Regions from separate parts of the Pseudoalteromonas sp. CST2 genome, predicted to be linked through region 4. Evidence: predicted binding sites of a transcription regulator. Region 4 holds the regulator's gene; each other region holds the start of a gene.
What was found. The regulator sigma-54, encoded in region 4, starts transcription at its own class of promoters, with help from an activator protein. The targets are predictions, from matches to a motif close to GTTGGCACGNNNNTNGNNT.

Region 1: the regulator sigma-54 is predicted to act here: its motif matches at 3,536-3,554, upstream of PSH41_RS16405 (TorF family putative porin).
Region 2: the regulator sigma-54 is predicted to act here: its motif matches at 3,088-3,106, upstream of PSH41_RS02670 (FlgO family outer membrane protein).
Region 3: the regulator sigma-54 is predicted to act here: its motif matches at 2,134-2,152, upstream of PSH41_RS14880 (hemerythrin domain-containing protein).

Annotation. Positions count from the first base shown of each region.
Region 1 covers NZ_JAQREO010000015.1:12,168-16,832, reverse strand. The annotation lists gene PSH41_RS16410 (ABC transporter permease/M1 family aminopeptidase) at 1-2,471, shown strand, start outside; gene PSH41_RS16405 (TorF family putative porin) at 2,751-3,437, opposite strand; gene PSH41_RS16400 (hypothetical protein) at 3,715-4,665, opposite strand, start outside.
Region 2 covers NZ_JAQREO010000001.1:587,320-591,984, forward strand. The annotation lists gene PSH41_RS02650 (thymidylate synthase) at 1-211, shown strand, start outside; gene galU (UTP--glucose-1-phosphate uridylyltransferase GalU) at 231-1,109, shown strand; gene PSH41_RS02660 (SPOR domain-containing protein) at 1,490-2,188, shown strand; gene PSH41_RS02665 (SPOR domain-containing protein) at 2,402-2,980, shown strand; gene PSH41_RS02670 (FlgO family outer membrane protein) at 3,140-3,733, shown strand; gene PSH41_RS02675 (FlgO family outer membrane protein) at 3,747-4,439, shown strand; gene PSH41_RS02680 (FlgO family outer membrane protein) at 4,448-4,665, shown strand, end outside.
Region 3 covers NZ_JAQREO010000012.1:65,337-70,001, reverse strand. The annotation lists gene PSH41_RS14890 (TonB-dependent receptor) at 1-822, opposite strand, end outside; gene PSH41_RS14885 (hypothetical protein) at 1,170-1,583, shown strand; gene PSH41_RS14880 (hemerythrin domain-containing protein) at 1,670-2,095, opposite strand; gene PSH41_RS14875 (hypothetical protein) at 2,412-2,663, shown strand; gene PSH41_RS14870 (hypothetical protein) at 2,721-2,978, shown strand; gene PSH41_RS14865 (DUF6500 family protein) at 3,005-3,223, shown strand; gene PSH41_RS14860 (tetratricopeptide repeat-containing diguanylate cyclase) at 3,234-4,665, opposite strand, start outside.
Region 4 covers NZ_JAQREO010000001.1:213,453-218,117, reverse strand. The annotation lists gene lptB (LPS export ABC transporter ATP-binding protein) at 1-312, shown strand, start outside; gene PSH41_RS00980 (RNA polymerase factor sigma-54) at 382-1,881, shown strand; gene hpf (ribosome hibernation promoting factor) at 1,909-2,196, shown strand; gene PSH41_RS00970 (PTS sugar transporter subunit IIA) at 2,201-2,653, shown strand; gene rapZ (RNase adapter RapZ) at 2,673-3,518, shown strand; gene PSH41_RS00960 (HPr family phosphocarrier protein) at 3,559-3,831, shown strand; gene mgtE (magnesium transporter) at 4,091-4,665, shown strand, end outside.

The sequences.
Region 1 (4,665 bases), on a different contig from region 4:
TTATTATTGCTTATTACAGCGCAGAGCTGGTTTGGCGAGAACGCCACAGTGGTATGGGCGATATTGTTGACAGCTACCCGGTGCATAACAGTGTGTTTTGGGTATCTAAAATTATTGCGCTAATCACTGCGGTTTGTGGCCTTTATTTAGTAGGCATGATGTTTACCATTGCGGTGCAACTATTTAAGGGGCAATTTAACCTAGAGCTTGGCCAGTACTTATTTAGGTTGGGTTACCTTACATTATTGCCTTTAATTATGATGGCTATTTTGGCGTTCTTTTTACAAATAATTAGCCCTAACAAATACATAGGTATGGGTTTATTTATTCTGTATTACATTGCTCAAATGGTAATGGGTGCTTACGGGTTTGAGCATCATATGTATCATTTTTCACAAAGCAGCAGCGTACCGTATTCAGACATAAACGGTTACGGGCATTTTTTACAAGGCGCGCATTGGTATACCCTATATTGGGGCGCATTGAGTGTGTTTTTAGCTATTGTAGGGTTTGCTTTATGGCATCGTGGTCCATCGCAAACATTGCGTACGCGTTTATCTTTAGTGCGTTACAACATGTCTTTAAAAGGCCAGATTGCAGCCGTTATAAGTTTATTGGTATTTGTGGGCGCGGGTTATAACATTTATTACAACACCCGTGTAATCAATGAGTTTGTAACAAGTGATGATAACGAAGCGCTACAAGTAAGGTATGAGCAAGAGTTCTCACAATACAAAGACTTGCCACTGCCTATAATAACTGATGTTGATTTACACATTGATATTTATCCTAAAAAACGTGCTTTAAATGCCGTGGCTAAAATTAAGTTTACCAATACCGCAAACGAGCCAATAACCCGTGTGTTAATTAACGAGCCTAGCCAATCTAAAAGCTGGGATGTAAAAATGGCGGGCGGAAAAATAGTTGAGCGTTTAACCGATTTTGGCATGGTATGGTTTGAGTTTGAACAACCGCTAATGCCTAATGAAGTACGCGAAGGTGAGCTTTCTGTTACTCGTGAACACGACGGTTTTGTTGATAGAGGCTCTGATACTCAACTCGTGCACAATGGTACATTTGTAAATAATGGAGAATTATTACCAAATTTTGGTTATCAAAAGTATTTTCAAATTGCGGATAAGTATGAGCGCCGTAAGCACGATTTACCCGAGCTTGAACGTGCACATAAACTAGAAGACAGCCGCTATTATACGCAAAATGAGTTTGGGCCTGCTAATGGCTTTATAAACTACAAGGCAACGGTGACCACCGATGAGTCACAATTTGCTATTACACCCGGTTACTTAAAAAGTGAGAGTGTAAAAGACGGACGACGTACTTTTGTTTATGAAATGGATTCCCCTATTATAAACTTTTATTCTGTTCTTTCGGCGGAGCTTGAAAGCAAAAAGGTTGAACATAACGGTGTAAATATTGAGGTGTACTACCACAAAGATCATGCATGGAATGTTGACCGTATGATTGAGTCGGTACAAGACTCAATAGATTACTACACGCAAGCCTTTGGGCCATATCAGCATAAGCAGTTACGTATTATTGAGTTTCCTAAGTATCGCTCGTTTGCGCAAAGTTTTGCCAATACGGTACCTTACTCAGAAAGTATTGGCTTTATTACAGACTTAAGAGATGAGAGTAAAGTTGACCTACCTTACTATATAACCGCACATGAAGTTGCACACCAATGGTGGGGGCATCAAGTATCTGGGGCTAATGTAGAAGGCAGTGCCGTTATTTCTGAATCGCTCTCCCAATACAGTGCGCTTATGGTGCTAAAAAAACGCTTTGGCGCCGAGAAGCTTCGTAAATTCTTAAAGTACGAGTTAGATAAATACTTAATGGGCCGCACAGGCGAAGCCTTTGAAGAAATGCCGCTGTATAAAACGCAGTCTCAACAATATCTTCATTACAATAAAGGCTCAGTTGCGATGATGGCGATTTATGACCGATTAGGGGAAGAGCGCTTAAATGCAGCACTTAAAGCGTTTTTGAATGAGTTTAAATACCAGTCAACGCCATACCCAACTACGCTTGATTTACTTAGCTATTTAAAACAAGACGCAACGCAAGCGGAGCAACGTTTTATTGAGGATCAGTTTAAATATATAACGCTTTATGAGCTTGAAATGAAAGCAGTTTCGGTTACAGATGATGTTGATAGCGAAGGTTTTTATACAGTAACACTGAGCGTTGAAGCAACTAAGCAGCATGCCGATGGACAAGGTGAAGAAACCGAGCAACCACTCGATGAGCTAATTGATATTGCATTATTTAGCGATGATCCTGAAAACCTTCTCGCTGAAGACTTTGTTATTTACTCGCAAAAGCATCAAATAGTCTCTGGTACTAATGCTATTGAGCTAAAAGTAAAAGAAAAGCCAGTGTACGCAGGGGTAGACCCGTACATTAAGCTTGTAGATAAAGACAGTAAAAACAACCTAGCTAAGTTTTAACGATTAACGATTAGTAATTAACTGAAAGGCCGCCTTTAATGCGGCCTTTTTTGTTTTAGCGAATTACTAATACCAATGCGCAATAAAGCTTAATAAAGCGAATTAGCATATTGGTAAAAAGAGGTAATAGCAGCGAGGAGCTCGGCGGTTAACTGAAGTGGGTTTTATAGTAAGGTGCTTTAGTCGCTAAAATTAAAAGGCGCTGTGAATATTTAGGGTGTCCTAAACGAGAAAAGGGCCAAAAGGCCCTTAGTGTTGCAGCAAGTAACACATTTTGTTTTAAAGCGTAAAGTCTACAGCGTAGCCTACGTAAACTTTAACATCTGACTCATCCATGTCGGTGTCAGATACGCCAAAAGTAAAACCATCTTTTGATACAGAGATACCGTAATCAATAATATTATCATCGCCTATAAAGTCGCCAGAGTAGTGACCTAAGTGCAGCGCAACCTCAGTACCATTGCTGCCAACAGCAAAGCTGTAATCGGCATTTAGGTATAATGAATCGCCAAAGTCGGTGCCATCGCCATCTGCCGCTGAAGTGGCAAGGATTGCAGCGCCAAAGGTGAAACCTTCTGCGCTGATGCTACCGTAAATTTCAGAGAAATCAGCATCTGCCTCAGAAGCTGCATCCGGGTAAGCGTAATAAATGTAACCTACATCGTAGCTAAATGTGTCGTTAATATCGCCACCAAAACCCGCGTAAACATCAAGCTCGTAAGTCATTTCATCGGCCCATGAAGCATTTGATGCCCAAGTACCTACATAAAAGCCTGACTCGTCAGCGTAATCAATACCGCCAGAAATAGCAGCATCGCCCCCAGTTTGCTCTTGACCACGCCATAAGTAGTTAGACGTAGCCGCTGCGTTTGCTGTTACTTCTGCATGTACGGCTGTTGATGTTAAAGATGTAGCACCTAATAAAGCTATTGCGCTAATTGCGATGGTTTTTTTTAGTTTTAGCATGTCCATTTCCCGTTATATGATTTTTATCGCCTAGGTTTTTATTCTCTTATTGGCAACCCTTTGACTGGCGGTGTTTTATTGTTTAACTGGGAATGCAATTGCACTGTATGTGCCAGCTTAAAATAATTTCTATAAAACTGGTTTTTTACTTTTATAAAACAATATGTTGAGAAGTTTTAGAAGAGGGGATGATTGAGGTGGTTAATTAAAAAACGCACACTGCTGGTGCATAAATTAACCTAACTGCACCAGAAAAATACAGTTAGGTTAGGTAAATTTAGCCAAATATAGTGCGCATAAGACTAATTGTTTCGTTTACTCCGCGGCCTTTTTGTACTTCGCTAATAATAGAGTCGCGTTTGCTACGAATATGCTCGGGAATGTCATCGGCTGCAAGTGCACGGTCTACAAGTATTTCGGCTGACTCTTTACCTCTGCGCTGTGGTTTTCCCGCACTTGTTGTGCTGCGTTTAGGTTTATTTAATAGCTTAATATAATTTGAGTTGTCGGCCGTGCTGGCATCTGCATAGTAAAAAAAGCACGGTAATAATGCTTTTATACTAACTAGTTGCTCTTCTAGTTCATTGCTGCCATTAGCCATTTTAAACCACGACATAGCATGAATGCTTTGTACTATATCTTGCCAGTAGCGCTCAAAGTCGCGATTGTTTAATTTTGTAATACCTAAAGCTGCGCATAATGCATCAAGACGGCTATTGCTAATTGGCGTAAACACATCTGGGCGGCGCATTGCTAATAAACGTGTAGCAGGGGCAAGGGTTGGTTTTTCATCGCTACCGTTAAAGGCAAGTAAATAAGCAACAACAAACTGTTGGTAATCAGCTTCGCTCACATCACCTTCAAGCGGGATGTTAGCAAGTGCATCGTCAAACGCGCCAGGCAAGTCGGCTAGCATTTGATGAAAACCCTTTGCACTTTTTGTTGATGCGAACCATTCAACATCAAAGTTATAGGTGCTTGGGTCGAGCGTGGCAGTGTGTTTACCACTAAATGCCAGTAAATCCTCTGGGATCATATCTTTTAGTGCTTGCTCACGAATGCTTTGCAAATACGTAGTAAGGCGAAGCTGTTCGTCCAGTGCAATAAGTTCTTTGTGTTGCTCTACAAACATACTAATAACAGGCCAAGGTGCTACACGTAGTGTTTTAAGCTGTAAAAAGCTAATTGCTGAGGTTAGCTGGTCGTGCAGCTTTTTTAAAACTGGCAG
Region 2 (4,665 bases), 370 kb from region 4:
TCATAAAATTGCTAATGCGCATATTTACGAAAACCAGTTACCGTTAATGCGCGATGTACAGCTAACACGTGAGCCGTTTGACTCACCGCAATTAAATATTAACCCAAACATAAAATCACTAGAAGATATAGAAACATGGGTAACACGAGACGATTTTGAAGTAGTAGGCTATCAATGCCACGAACCAATCCAATATCCGTTTTCAGTATAATAAGATTAAGGAGAACAAGATGAAAGCAGTGATCCCCGTAGCAGGCCTTGGAACGCGTATGTTACCTGCCACAAAAGCTATCCCTAAAGAGATGCTCCCTGTGGTAGACCGCCCGCTTATTCAATATGTAGTAAATGAAGCGGTAGCAGCAGGCGTTAAAGAGATTGTACTTGTAACGCACTCAAGTAAAAACTCTATCGAAAACCATTTTGATACCAGCTTTGAACTAGAAGCCACGCTTGAAAAACGCGTAAAGCGGCAATTACTTGCCGAAGTACAGGCAATTTGCCCTAAAGATGTGACCATTATTCACGTACGCCAAGGCGAAGCCAAAGGCTTAGGCCACGCAATTAACTGTGCAGCGCCAATTATTGGCAACGAACCTTTTGTGGTTATTTTGCCAGATGTAATTGTTGATGACGTAGAGAGCGACCTTAAAAAAGACAACCTAGCAGAGATGATCGCCCGTTTTGAAGAAACTAAGCACAGCCAAATTATGGTTGAGCCAGTACCAATGGACGAAGTAGACAAATTTGGTGTTGTTGATTTAGGTGACGTAGAGCTTCATCAAGGTGAAAGCTCGCCAATTATTAACATGGTAGAAAAACCGCCAGTAGATGAAGCACCTTCAAACCTATCTGTAGTAGGGCGTTATGTATTAAGCGAAAACATTTGGCCACTGCTTGCTAAAACGCCGCAAGGGGCTGGCAACGAAATTCAACTTACAGATGCAATTGCCATGTTAATGCAGCAAGAAAAAGTAGACGCGTACGCAATGAAAGGCCGCAGCCACGATTGCGGTAGTAAAATAGGCTACTTAAAAGCAACGATAGAGTTTGCTCTGCGCCGCGACGAGTTTGCAGATGATTTAAAAACATTTATTAAATCGTTAATTTAGTTTTTATTAAATTACCCACCAAGGCGCCTGTTTAGGCGCCTTTTTTAGTGCTAAATTATTAATACCAAAATAGGTAAGGCTTTACTTAATTTTAACCACGCCAGTAATAAAGATGGTCTACGCTTAATTATGTTCTGAATTTGACTTGCGTTATATAGCAACATAACGTAATTTATATTGTAAAGTTTATGTTAATTGGCATCAAAGTTGTATTAAAAGCCAAACTCACGGAAGGGTCATGTTAATTTTATCTAAGCAGGTAAATTAGCGTGCGGGAGCAAAAATCGCTCATTGTTTAAATTGCTAAGTTAAACGCTTTCTTGTGAGAATGTTTAACTGAAATGTAAGTGCACAGGCACTGCTTTCAGGATAACGGGTACATGCTTAAATTAAAAAAATACTATAAACACTTTTTTGTATGCCTTTTTACGCTTACGTTTGGCACGGCGTGCTCTATTACGCCTACCGCTAAACCTGCTGTTGATAATGAAATACCTAACACCACGCCCGATTACGTATCGATAACTGCACTAGAGCTTGCGCAATTAAAAGATGCCGCAATGCAATGGCAGCAAGCACGCGCCGGTATAGAGCGTATTTTAAAGCTTGAAAAAGAAATTACTTACCTGGTTAATCATATAGATATAATAAACTCTAAAGCTATTGCACAATCTAATGCAAGCCCTGCCTACAGCAGCCGTTACACTCGCACGCCTTCGCGCTCAACCATTAACAAGCCACGTCGTCAGCAAACTTACAAAGCTGCTAACAATAACCAAAAGCAAACTATAAAGCTTAATACCCCTAAACATGTATTTGCATTACAAGTTGCCTCGGTTGATTCTAAGCAGGATGTAGCCAAAGCCTGGCAAGAACTAAATACCAAAGCAGCGCCACTATTTAGAGATAAAATATTAACTAACGTAGAAACCGCAAAAATAAATGATAAAACCTTTTATCGCTTAAAGCTTGGCTCTTATAAAAACCTTAAAAATGCCAAAGCCGACTGTGAAGTATTTAAAATGTATAAGCTCGACTGCATTGTAAGTAACTACACCGATAGGCCAATTAAACTTTAATAGTGATACCAACCCGCAATAATAAATAATCATGTTACGGGGCTAATCGTGTTGCGTTCTGCGTTAAAAAAATTCTCATTTAGAGCAACTAAATAGCAATTTTTTTTGCCTAGCTATCAATACGTTTTACTATCCTCATAATAGATTACTTAATTAAGTTAATTGGTATAAAAGCGCAATAGGCCGTAGCACGCGTGACTTGCTAAGCGTTGATTGGCTGTTAAAATAGCGCTCACTCTTACCCAAATTAACAACATACTTATGCTGCACTACAAGGATTTTTTAGCCACATTAGTTTTAGGCTTTGCATTAGCAAACAGTGCTTACGCACTAGCAACGGCCCAAAAGCAGGCGGTGCTCATTAAAAAAGATGATTTAGCCGTACTCAAAGAGTCAGCGCAGCAGTGGCAACAAACCAAGCCTCAACTAGAAAGACTGTTAAAGCTAGAAAGTGAATTACAGCGCACAGTAGATAAATTAAAACAACTTAACGCGCAGCCAAAACCACAGCAAACTAACCACTTAGCTGTTGTAAATACAAATGCGCTGTTTGCTGTGCAAGTGGGGGCATATAAAAATAAAGCGGTACTTGAAGCGGCTATAAAGCAATTTCAATCGGCCTCAAATAAGCTTGAAGTAAATACCGAGCAAGTACTGATTGACCAGCACACCTTTTATAGATTAAAGCTTGGTGCGTTTAAAACAAAAGAAGCAGCAAAGGATGCATGTAAGTCATTAATAAACAATAATACTTGCTTTGTAACCTACTACGTCAAAACGCCTCAAAGTTAATTAACCTGAACTCTGGTTAAGAGCCTTACTAGCATATTGAACTATCTTGATACTTAAATTTATTATCTCTGGCTAGAGATAGGTTTATTATCGAGAGTTTAGGTTAATTAGGCATAATAATTGCTTTATCCTCGGTATGTTTTAAAGAGGACGGCAACTATGCGCCTTTTACTGCCTTTAGTATTGTTAAATTTAACTGCTTGCAACTTGGTTCCGCCCCCAGAGCCGAGTGTGCCTACTGACGCGCCAAAAGCAGCAATGGCACCCTATACCGTTAACGAGTATGTAGCAAATCTAACCTCGCAGCTTAACCATGTAAATGGCGCTTTAAATGCCAATGCGCGCATTGGTGTGAGTAGCTTTTTTTATGCAGATGCTTTAGATACTAAGCTAGTAGCAGGGCAGGCCTCGGGTTTGAGCTTACAAATTCAAGAAAGCTTATTAACGCAATTTACCCAGCTTGGCTATCATACCGTTGAGTACCGCCTTGGCAATAACCTTATATTAGCGCAAAACGCAGACAGCATATTAAGCCGCGACTTAAGTAAATTACGCAATCGCCAAAATATTGACTTAGTCATCACCGGCACTGTAACGCGCCAACAGCATGCTTACATAGTTAATGCACGACTCGTTAATATTGAAAACAAGCAAGTACTGTCGGCAGGCAGCACAGAGATCCCTATAAATGTAATGTGGGGAAACGAAAAAATTCAGCAGCGTGACGGCTCTTTGTACCGCAGCGAATATTAATCAGGAGCACACCATGAGAAAGCTATTAATTACCCTATGTTTGCCATTAGGCTTTGGCTGTTCGCAAATGTTAAATTCGCTACATTCAGAGCCGGAGAAAGTTGAGCAAGATAATGCAGCCCAGCTTGTTTCAGAGCAACGTGCGGTAAAAGCACCTGCACCAAATGAAGCGTTATTTCAGTCTAATTTAAACAAGCAAAGTAACTACACCAAAAGTGCCCCTGCAAAACGCAAAAATATAAACCATTATGTGCGCGGTATAATGCAAGACATGGTCGAAAACCTGCAATACGTAAACGACAAAACGCCACTTGCCGTTTCTAGCTTTGTATTTTTAGATGATGACTACAGCGATGGAAGCCTGTTAGGTAACCAAATAGCCGAAAGTTTTATGCACGAGCTGCATAGTTTTGGAGTACCGGTTATCGATTTTAAAACCACCGATTATATGCGAGTAACCCCCGCAGGCGACTTTGTATTTAGCCGCGACTACCTAGAGCTAAACCAAGATCAAAACTTTAATTACGTATTAGCAGGAACACTTGTGAGCCACCAAGGTGGCGTACTGGTAAATGCACGAATAGTGGGCATTAAAAGTAAAGCGGTAGTGGGCAGTGCGCAAGGGTTTATCCCTCAATCAGTGGTTGATGCGCTAAACAGTAGCTATCGCACCGACGGAATTATGCTTAAACAAGCCAGCGAGTGAGGTTGACCATGTTTTACAAACTATTTGCTATAGCGGGGCTAACGGCAACGTTAGCATTAACTGGCTGTTCAATAACGCAAAATAATGAGCATAACGAAAGCATAAATACACGCTCAGACTACACCGTGGTAACGCAAAGTAGCCAACCAACGCCAGTGTATGCCAACCAATCTGTGCAGCAGCAAAGTGAGTACGACACAGCAAGGCAGTTTACACCGCTTAAACA
Region 3 (4,665 bases), on a different contig from region 4:
AAGGCCATCATCAATTAAGGCTTGGGTAGGGCGGTTAATACCTGCGTTGTCGGTAAATTCAACTTGGTATAGCTCAAAGTTAATATCCCAACTGCTTTTATCATCCGGCAAAATTCTAAGCGCAGCAAATAAACTGTCGCTTTTAGTGCCTGAGTAATCGTAGTAGCTGCCTTCATCAAGGTGCTCGTAACTTACTCTAAGGCCCACTTTATCTTTTATAATGGGGGCAGTGTAATCTACTTGGGCACTGTATTGATCCCATCGCCCCGCTGAGATCTTAACTTTACCTTTACTTTCATCTGTAGAGGCAGCCTTTGAGTGTAAATTTACAAAACCACCGTTACGTTGGCTTGAACCAAATAAAACCGGCGGTGCGCCTTTTACTACATCTATTTGTTCTACAGAATTGAACGATAACGGCACGCCAAAGCCATTATTACCTGCTTGGCGGCGTGTACCATCTTGAAAAAGCTCACCCAGTTGGCCACGAATAGTAGGTAAGCTGGGTGCACCAAAGCCACTTGCAGAGTAAGTGTTTGGGCTTACTGCAAGTACGTCTTGTAGGGTAGTAATATTTAGTTGCTCTATTAACTCGCTTGAAATAGGCGTGACTGAGCGTGCTATATCTTGCAGTGCAAGGTTGTCGCCGAAGGGGCCGTTAATAGTGGCATCTTTTACAGAAAGCCCTTGAGATTTAATCGTTTGGCCTGCTACTTCAATACGTTCAATTGAGTCGGTATTAGCTGCAGATTGTGCCGCATGAGCATAAAAATTAGGTGTGAGTGAAGCGGCTATAAAAAGTGCCAAATATGAATGTTTCAAAAGGGTTCTCATTTTGGTTAGTGTGAATGTGGCAATAAAGACCTGCAGCTTTGTGAATAACTTTCAGTAAATATTAATTCTTTTTGTTTTTTAGAATGAAACGTTAAAAGTTTAGCACATTGCTCAAAAGCGTTATTCAGTTTTAGGCACTATGTTTTTGTTTTACAAATACTGTAGTTAGTTATTGCCATAATAGGTCGTAATTTATAAATAGCGGTTTTATACGCAAACAAACGCAAAGCAGGGCACCGAATTTATTAAAAAATTATACATTAAGGTGAAATAAAATATGTGTTGAGCGGTCTTGCTAGTTTCAACATTAAATTATTTAGTTTTAAGGAAATTTTATGACTGGTACAACAGGTACTGACTTTCAAAATCGTTTGCAGTGGTCGCTTTTTTCGCTACGCCTAGGCGTATTTATTGTAATGATTATGTGGACGTTTGATAAGTTTGTTAACCCTGGGCATAGCGCACGAATTTTTGAGCATTTTTATGGTGTTAGCGGCTCTACAGATATGGTTGCTTATGTACTGGGGGCGTTACAGCTTATTTTAGTGTTGGCTTTTTTAGCGGGTATTAAAAAGCGCCTTACTTATGGCGTTATATTTGCAATGCACGGCCTTTCTACGCTTTCATCTTATAATCAGTATATTGATGGCTTTAATAACTTATTGTTTTTTACAGCGTGGCCAATGTGGGCAGCGTGTTTTGCACTTTATGTGTTACGCGAGCAAGACGTTAAATTTACCATTAAGTAGCACTGCAAAAAAAAATGGTTATAAGCCATACGGCTTATAACCAATAAGTACACAAGGGAGTGTATGGAAGTCGGTTTAATTAATAATTAATGCATGGCATCGTTGTACTGTTTAGCTAGGCTTTCTTTTTGCCCTTCGGTTAGGGCTTTACCCGCTAATTGAAATACTTCATGTTCTTCTTCACTTAAATGATGATGCACTAAGTGGTGCAATTTTTTAGCTGTAACTAACCAAGCAGATGAGCTCATTTCGGTGTCTTCAAGTTGTTCAATTAATTCGTCAATTTCATGGTGTTCAGCAACGCTGTGGCGTGCTTTTTCGTGCGTTAAATCGTCAAACATGAGTGGGTTATAAAAATAACGCTCTTCAAATTTTGCGTGATCTTCTAATTCGGTTTTTAGCTCGTCCATTAGCTTGTGGCGCTGCTGCGTATCGCCGTGCGTTTGAATAAGGGCATCTACTAACTCGCGTTGTTTATCGTGGTCGTGACGTAGCGCTTCAAAAATATTCATAACTCTTTCCTTGCTGTAATTGCTTTATAGACTTTTAAAAGCAAGCGCAGTGCCAGATTTTAATGTGTTGATATAGTTGACTTTAATGTACTTTTGGCTGGTTTGGATGGCTTTGCTCTGTAACTTTTACATACAAACAGCTGCAATTTTTTCAGATTAAAAGAGGTGATTGCTTTTGACGCTACATAAGCTTACATATTTTTACTGGTTGGGTATTTTATTGAGGTGGTAAAGTAGCGCATTATATGGGTACAAGCTGTACATACTTGCCTTACCTATATTCTTATAAAACTTTAGATATTAAGATAGTTTAAGGATGAACTTAAAAAGCCCCACTATAGCATTATTACTGTGCGCGTTATTAAGTGCATGTAGTACAGCCGAGCATTCTGAACGACGTGTATGCATACAAGAGGCAGAAATGACTGAGCTAAATGGCGCTAAAACAAGCTCAAAGGTTTACAATGAATGTGTAAGCGCTCAAATAACAAAGGATGCTAAAGGCGACACTTTTTTTGATGAAGTTGGTGTGTTTTTTATTGATCTACTTGTTTTAATAGCCGATTAAGTAAGTAAGCTTACAGCTATAATTTAAAGCACAAGGGGGCGTAAAATAGGATTGAATATGAAAGCGTTTTTAATTGTATTTTCATTGTGTATATTTTTAACTGGCTGTGCGGCAAAGCCTTATGCGGGCTCTGCAAAATGTATGGAGCAAGCTGATATAGCTTATGAAACCAATATACATAAAAATGAGCCGCTAGATAATGAATGCAAAGCTACAAAAGTAAATACGCCTAATAAAGAGTTTGAGGATCATAGTATTGTAGATAGAAGTCTTTTACAGCTAATAGTTAGTTTTTTAAACGGTATATTTAGATAATTAAAATACAATTAAATAAGGTATGTATGCAGGAAGAACTAAAAGCAAAAATTATAGCTGTATGCGATAAAAAAATAGCAGCCAAAGGCGAAAACGTAGGCCTTTCTTTTTACGCTTTTTTTGCAAATAAAAACGACAATCCAGAGCTGCTGATGCAAGCCGCTACGTGGTGGATACACATCCATAAGTTAGATCACTTTGAAAAAGCGATAAAAATAAAACAAATGATTATTGAAGGTGACTAATAACGTATATTTACGCGATTGCTATTTGGTTTCTGCCATTTTCTTTTGCTTTATAGAGTTGTTGGTCTGCACGTTTAATTAGCTCGCTAAGTGAGTCGCTTTTAGCATTACTTATTGCCACGCCAGCACTAAAGGTAACGTGTGTTTTACTTGGCAATGCCTCAATATGACTACAGCACTGCGCTAACTTATTTTCAAGATTTTCAAAAAAGTTGTTTATTTTATCGCGATTTTGCGTTTTTAAAACAAATAGCCACTCTTCGCCGCCATAGCGGCCAAACTTATCGTTAGTACTTAGTGTGTCTTTTGCTGCTTGAGCAAATTTTATAAGTACTAAATCTCCTATATCGTGGCCATATTTGTCGTTAATAGCTTTAAAGTAATCTAAATCAACGATGGCTATTGCTAGGCTCTGCTGGGATAAACACTCATTTGCTTTTTGCAAAATGCCACGTCGGTTTAAGCTGTTAGTTAGGTAGTCGGTTAATGCTATAGCATGGTATTTTTTACGTTGGCGCATTTGGCGATAAAATAAAAATAGCGACACGATGACTAAAATAAAGGCAATTGAAGCACTTAAGCGCCAAATTATTTTTTGCTGGTGTTCTTCTGTAGCCTGCAGTTTGTTTATGTCTTTTTCGTATTCTAGCTGTAAAATTTTGTCTTCTTTTTCTTTTACTTCAAATTTAACCTGCAAGGTTTTTATATTGGTTTCGCTGGTGGCTTCGTAGTGTTTTATTGTATAAGCAAGCTCATCTTCAATTGCTTTAAATGCATCTTCGGTGAAGTTAAGCTGGCGCTTTAATTTATAGCGTTTGCTTAAAAAATCAGCCTTATAAATGCTGCGGCTAAATTTATCTAGGTTTAAAAATACTTCGTCGTTTACCTGGTTGGCTTTATTTAATAAATTTTGCTTTGTGTAGATGTCTGATAATAAAATCATTGATGCTAAATGCATGTCATTAATGCCGGCAGAGCTTGCAAGTGCAATATTTTTGTTTGTAAGCATTAAAGCTGTATCGTAATTACCCTGCAGGTATTGAATATTTGCAATAGAATATTGAGCGAAGGCTAAACCTTTTTTCATATTAACTTTGCTAAAATAAGCCAGCGCTTTATTTAAGTATACAAGCGCGTTTTTGGGCTGACCGACCTCAAGTAATACGTTTCCTAAACTCCAATAAGCTTTAGCAGTAAATAGGCCGTCGCTTGTTTGCTCGTAGGCATCTACCGCTTTTTGGGCATAGTAAATGGCTTTTTCTTTATCATCTTTGTAGAGGTAGTTGTAAGCGTCGGCAATTTTTCTAAAAAAGTAGCCCTGCGAGGCTATGTCTTCTTCTTTTATAGCAAGCTCTAAACCTGTTAATGCCGCACTTAGCGTTTTTTTAAGTTCGTCGGTTTCGGTGTAGTAATAGGCTATAGCCCGAAAAACAATGATTTGT
Region 4 (4,665 bases):
TCTGGTGGTGAACGCCGCCGTGTAGAAATTGCCAGAGCACTGGCAGCAAACCCTAAATTTATTTTATTGGATGAGCCTTTTGCTGGTGTTGATCCGATTTCAGTGTTAGATATAAAGAAAATAATAGAACATCTTAAAAACCGTGGCATTGGCGTATTAATTACCGATCACAATGTAAGAGAAACCCTTGATGTTTGTGAAAAAGCCTACATTGTTTCTCATGGGGAGCTAATTGCATCTGGCACCCCAGAACACGTATTAAATGACAAAACTGTACGCGATGTTTATTTAGGCGAGCAATTTAGGCTGTAACATTTAAGCCACACCTACAAGCATCTGCTAATATTAATTATAACAACATAAAAGGATTGTTAGAGATACATGAGGCAATCATTACAGCTGCGCATGGGCCAGCAACTTACAATGACTCCACAATTGCAACAAGCGATTCGCTTGCTGCAGCTCAGTACATTGGATCTCCAGCAAGAAATACAAGAAGCACTTGATAGCAACCCGCTATTAGAAGTAGAAGAGCAAGATTACACGGAAGAGTCGGCTGGAAAAAATGAGCAAAAAGCAGATACGGATGATGTAACCGTAAGCGCATCGGCTGACGATACAACCAGCGAGTACGAGCAAGACAGTGGCGAAGCTTTAAATAAAGACACCGTTAGCGATGATATGGCAATGGATGTAACCTGGGATGAGTACATGAGCGCAGCCCCTGCTGCATCCTCAGGCCCAATGCCGGAAGATGAGTCTATTTATCAAGGTGCCTCTACTGAAACGCTACATGAGTATTTAATGTGGCAGCTTCAGCTTACTCCTTTTAGCCCAACTGACGAAGCCATTGCTATTGCCATTGTAGAAGCTGTAGATGACTCGGGTATTTTAACGCTAAGTTGCGAAGAAATTTTAGAGAGCTTTAACCAAGAAAACGATGACGAAGTTGAAGTTGAACTTGATGAAATAGAAGCCGTTTTAAAGCGTATTCAGTTATTTGACCCTGTAGGTATAGCCGCGCGCAGTTTACAAGAGTGCTTGTGTATTCAGCTAAACCAGTTTGATAAAGACACCCCTTTTATAGAACAAACTAAAATGATCTTAACCGATCACATTGATCTATTAGCGGCACGCGACTATCGTACATTAATGAAAAAGACTAAGCTTAAAGAAGACGAGCTTAAAGAGGTCATGACCCTAATACATACCCTCAACCCAAAACCTGCAGATACCATAGTAAGGGAAGAGTCGGAGTATGTAATACCGGATGTGTCGGTTAAAAAAATAAAAGGCCGCTGGGTGGTAGAGCTAAACCCAGATAGCATGCCAAAAATACGCGTAAATAGTCAGTACGCGGCTATGTCACGTACCGTAAAATCAAGTGGTGATAGCCAATTTATTCGCTCTCACTTACAAGAAGCTAAATGGTTTATAAAAAGCCTTGAAAGCAGAAACGACACGCTGCTCAAAGTAACAAACTGTATTGTAAAACAGCAACAAGCATTTTTTGAACATGGCCCAGAAGCCATGAAGCCAATGGTTTTAAACGATGTTGCTGAAATGGTAGAAATGCATGAATCGACAATTTCGCGTGTTACTACGCAAAAATATATGCATACGCCACGTGGTATTTTTGAGCTTAAGTATTTTTTCTCAAGCCACGTAAGCACTGAAAACGGCGGAGAGTGTTCATCAACCGCAATACGTGCCCTAATTAAAAAGCTAATTGCCGCGGAAAACTCAGCTAAACCATTGAGTGATAGTAAAATTGCGGATATATTGGCAGAGCAAGGAATTAAAGTAGCTAGACGCACAATAGCAAAATACCGTGAATCGCTAGCTATTCCACCGTCAAATCAGAGAAAGAGTTTGATATAAGACGTAAAAAACAAAGAGGAAATGCTTATGCAACTAAACCTAACTGGTCGTCACGTAGAAGTAACTGATTCACTTAGAGACTATGTAAATAATAAATTTGCAAAGCTAGAAAGGCACTCAGATCATATTAGCAATGTGCATGTCATTCTCGATGTAGAAAAACTCAACCAAAAAGCAGAAGCGACTATTCATGTAAGTGGCGCAGATTTATTTGCCTCAACAGAGCACCAAGATATGTATGCCGCTATAGACTCGTTGATTGACAAGCTCGATCGTCAAGTCATAAAACATAAAGAGAAGCTTGCTAGACACTAATATTATGAAATTAAGTACATTAGTATGCCAGGACTGCAGCAAAGCTGCGGTCCTTTTTAGTAGTAAAAAAAGAATTTTAGAGTTTATCAGTGAGCTTGCTCATGAAAAGCTCCCCTACTTACCACAACAAGATATTCTTAATGCGCTGGCAAGCAGAGAAAAGCTAGGCAGTACTGGTATTGGCCGGGGTATCGCCATTCCTCATGGCAGAATGGGTGGCGTAGAAGAGCCGCTGGCTTTAGTACTTGTTAGCGACACGCCTGTTAACTTTGATGCTATTGATAACTGCCCTGTTGATATTTTTGTTGCACTCATCGTACCAGATGGCGATAACCAACAGCACCTAAAGACTCTGGCAACCATAGCTGATAAACTGAGCAATAAAGAATTTTGTAAACAGCTGCGTAGTGCTAAAACCGATGCAGAGCTGTATCAAGTAATTGTTGATCAATCGTAGTAAATACTAAGGGCTATAAATGGAGTTAATTATCATAAGCGGCCGTTCTGGTTCAGGTAAGTCGGTTGCTTTACGCGTGGTTGAAGATTTAGGCTATTATTGCGTAGATAATATTCCGGTCAACTTACTGCCCTCTTTAGTGCGAAGTGTTTCAGATAACTATGACAAAATAGCCGTTAGTATAGATGTTCGTAATATCCCCAAAGAACAAGACGAATTTAACGATATTCTCGAGTACCTTCCTGACTTTGCTAAACCCACACTGTTTTATTTAGATAGTGATGATCAAACACTGATCAAACGTTTTTCAGAAACACGCAGATTACACCCTTTATCCATCGATTCGCTGCCGCTTGATTTAGCAATAAAAAAAGAAAAAGAACTGCTTGATGTACTCGTAACGCGCGCTGACTTTATGCTAGATACCACCGATTTAAGTGTGCACCAATTAGCAGAGTCAATTCGCGAAAAAATACTGGGTAAAAAAGATAAGCAACTTATTGTAACGTTTGAATCGTTTGGCTTTAAACACGGCATACCTAAAGAAGCTGATTATGTTTTTGATGCTCGCTTTTTGCCAAACCCCCACTGGGAGCCTGAACTCAAACCGCTTACGGGCCTTGATCAACCAGTAAAAGATTTTTTGGCAAATCACAGCATAGTGCAAAAATTCACTTGGCAAATTCAAACCTTTGTACAAACTTGGTTGCCACACTTAGAGCGTAATAACCGTAGTTACCTCACTATTGCAATTGGCTGTACTGGTGGTCAACACCGCTCGGTTTATTTAGCGCAAGCCATTGGTGAGAGCTTTGCTATGACGCATCCGAATGTCAAAATTCGTCATCGTGAGCAAGAAAAGTAACCTTAAAATAATAACCTGTTCAGTTTAGGTATAGTAATTTATGCGCTGTGAAGACACATTTTTAATAAAAAATAAATTAGGCTTACACGCCAGAGCGGCAACGGTCCTTGCGCAATTAGCTGTGCAGTTTGATGCTAAAATCACCTTACACCAAGATGATAAAGAAGCCGCAGGCGACAGCGTATTAGCTTTAATGCTACTTGAAAGCAGTAAAGGTAAAGAAGTTAAAGTAGTCTGTGAAGGCCCTGATTCAGAGCAAGCTTTGCATGCGGTTGGGCAATTAATTGCCCAACGATTTAACGAGCAAGAATAATTTAAAGCACCATAGCCTTATAAGTTAAAGACTTATCTGGCCAAATTATAAAGATTTAGTAAATTAGGGTATTCCGACTCGCCTAATTTAGTGCTTTAATTTAGGATAATAAAGCCATGCCCCTGCTAAATTTGGTTACTTAATTTTAAACACTAATTTAGTCCCAGCATTGGGTTTAGCACAAAAAATAAAGAAAATAACAGTGGGCAACTCCACTTACTAAACACCTTTCCATTACACAAAAATATTTAGGATGCCAATGCCAGAAGCGTTTGAACAAGACTATCCACTACAGCAACTAAAACAAGTGACTAAATCACTTAATAGTGGGCAATTTGTTCAAGTAAGACGCATGCTAGCAAAAACAGCACCTTGTGATACAGCACTGCTGCTTGAATCCTCTCCGCATAAAATTAGACGCATGCTTTGGCAACTGGTTGACCCAGATGTGCAAGGGGATGTGCTAGAAGAGCTCTCTGAAGATGTACGCTTAGGTATCATTGCACAAATGGAACCTGAGCATATTGCCGCGGCCACTGAGGATATGGGCCACGATGATTTAGGTGAAGTCCTACGTAGCCTACCTGATACCGTGTACAAAGATGTGGTTAGCGCTATGGATACGCAAGACCGCGAACGCGCTACACAGGCTTTATCATACCAAGAGCGCTCTGCAGGCGCGCTAATGAACACCGATACGGTGACCATTCGCCCAGACGTTACGCTTGATGTTGTACTGCGTTATATAAGGCTACGCGGCGAGCTGCCAGAGGGCACCGATGATTTATACGTTGTTGATAAACATAACTGTTTTTTAGGTGCATTATCACTTAG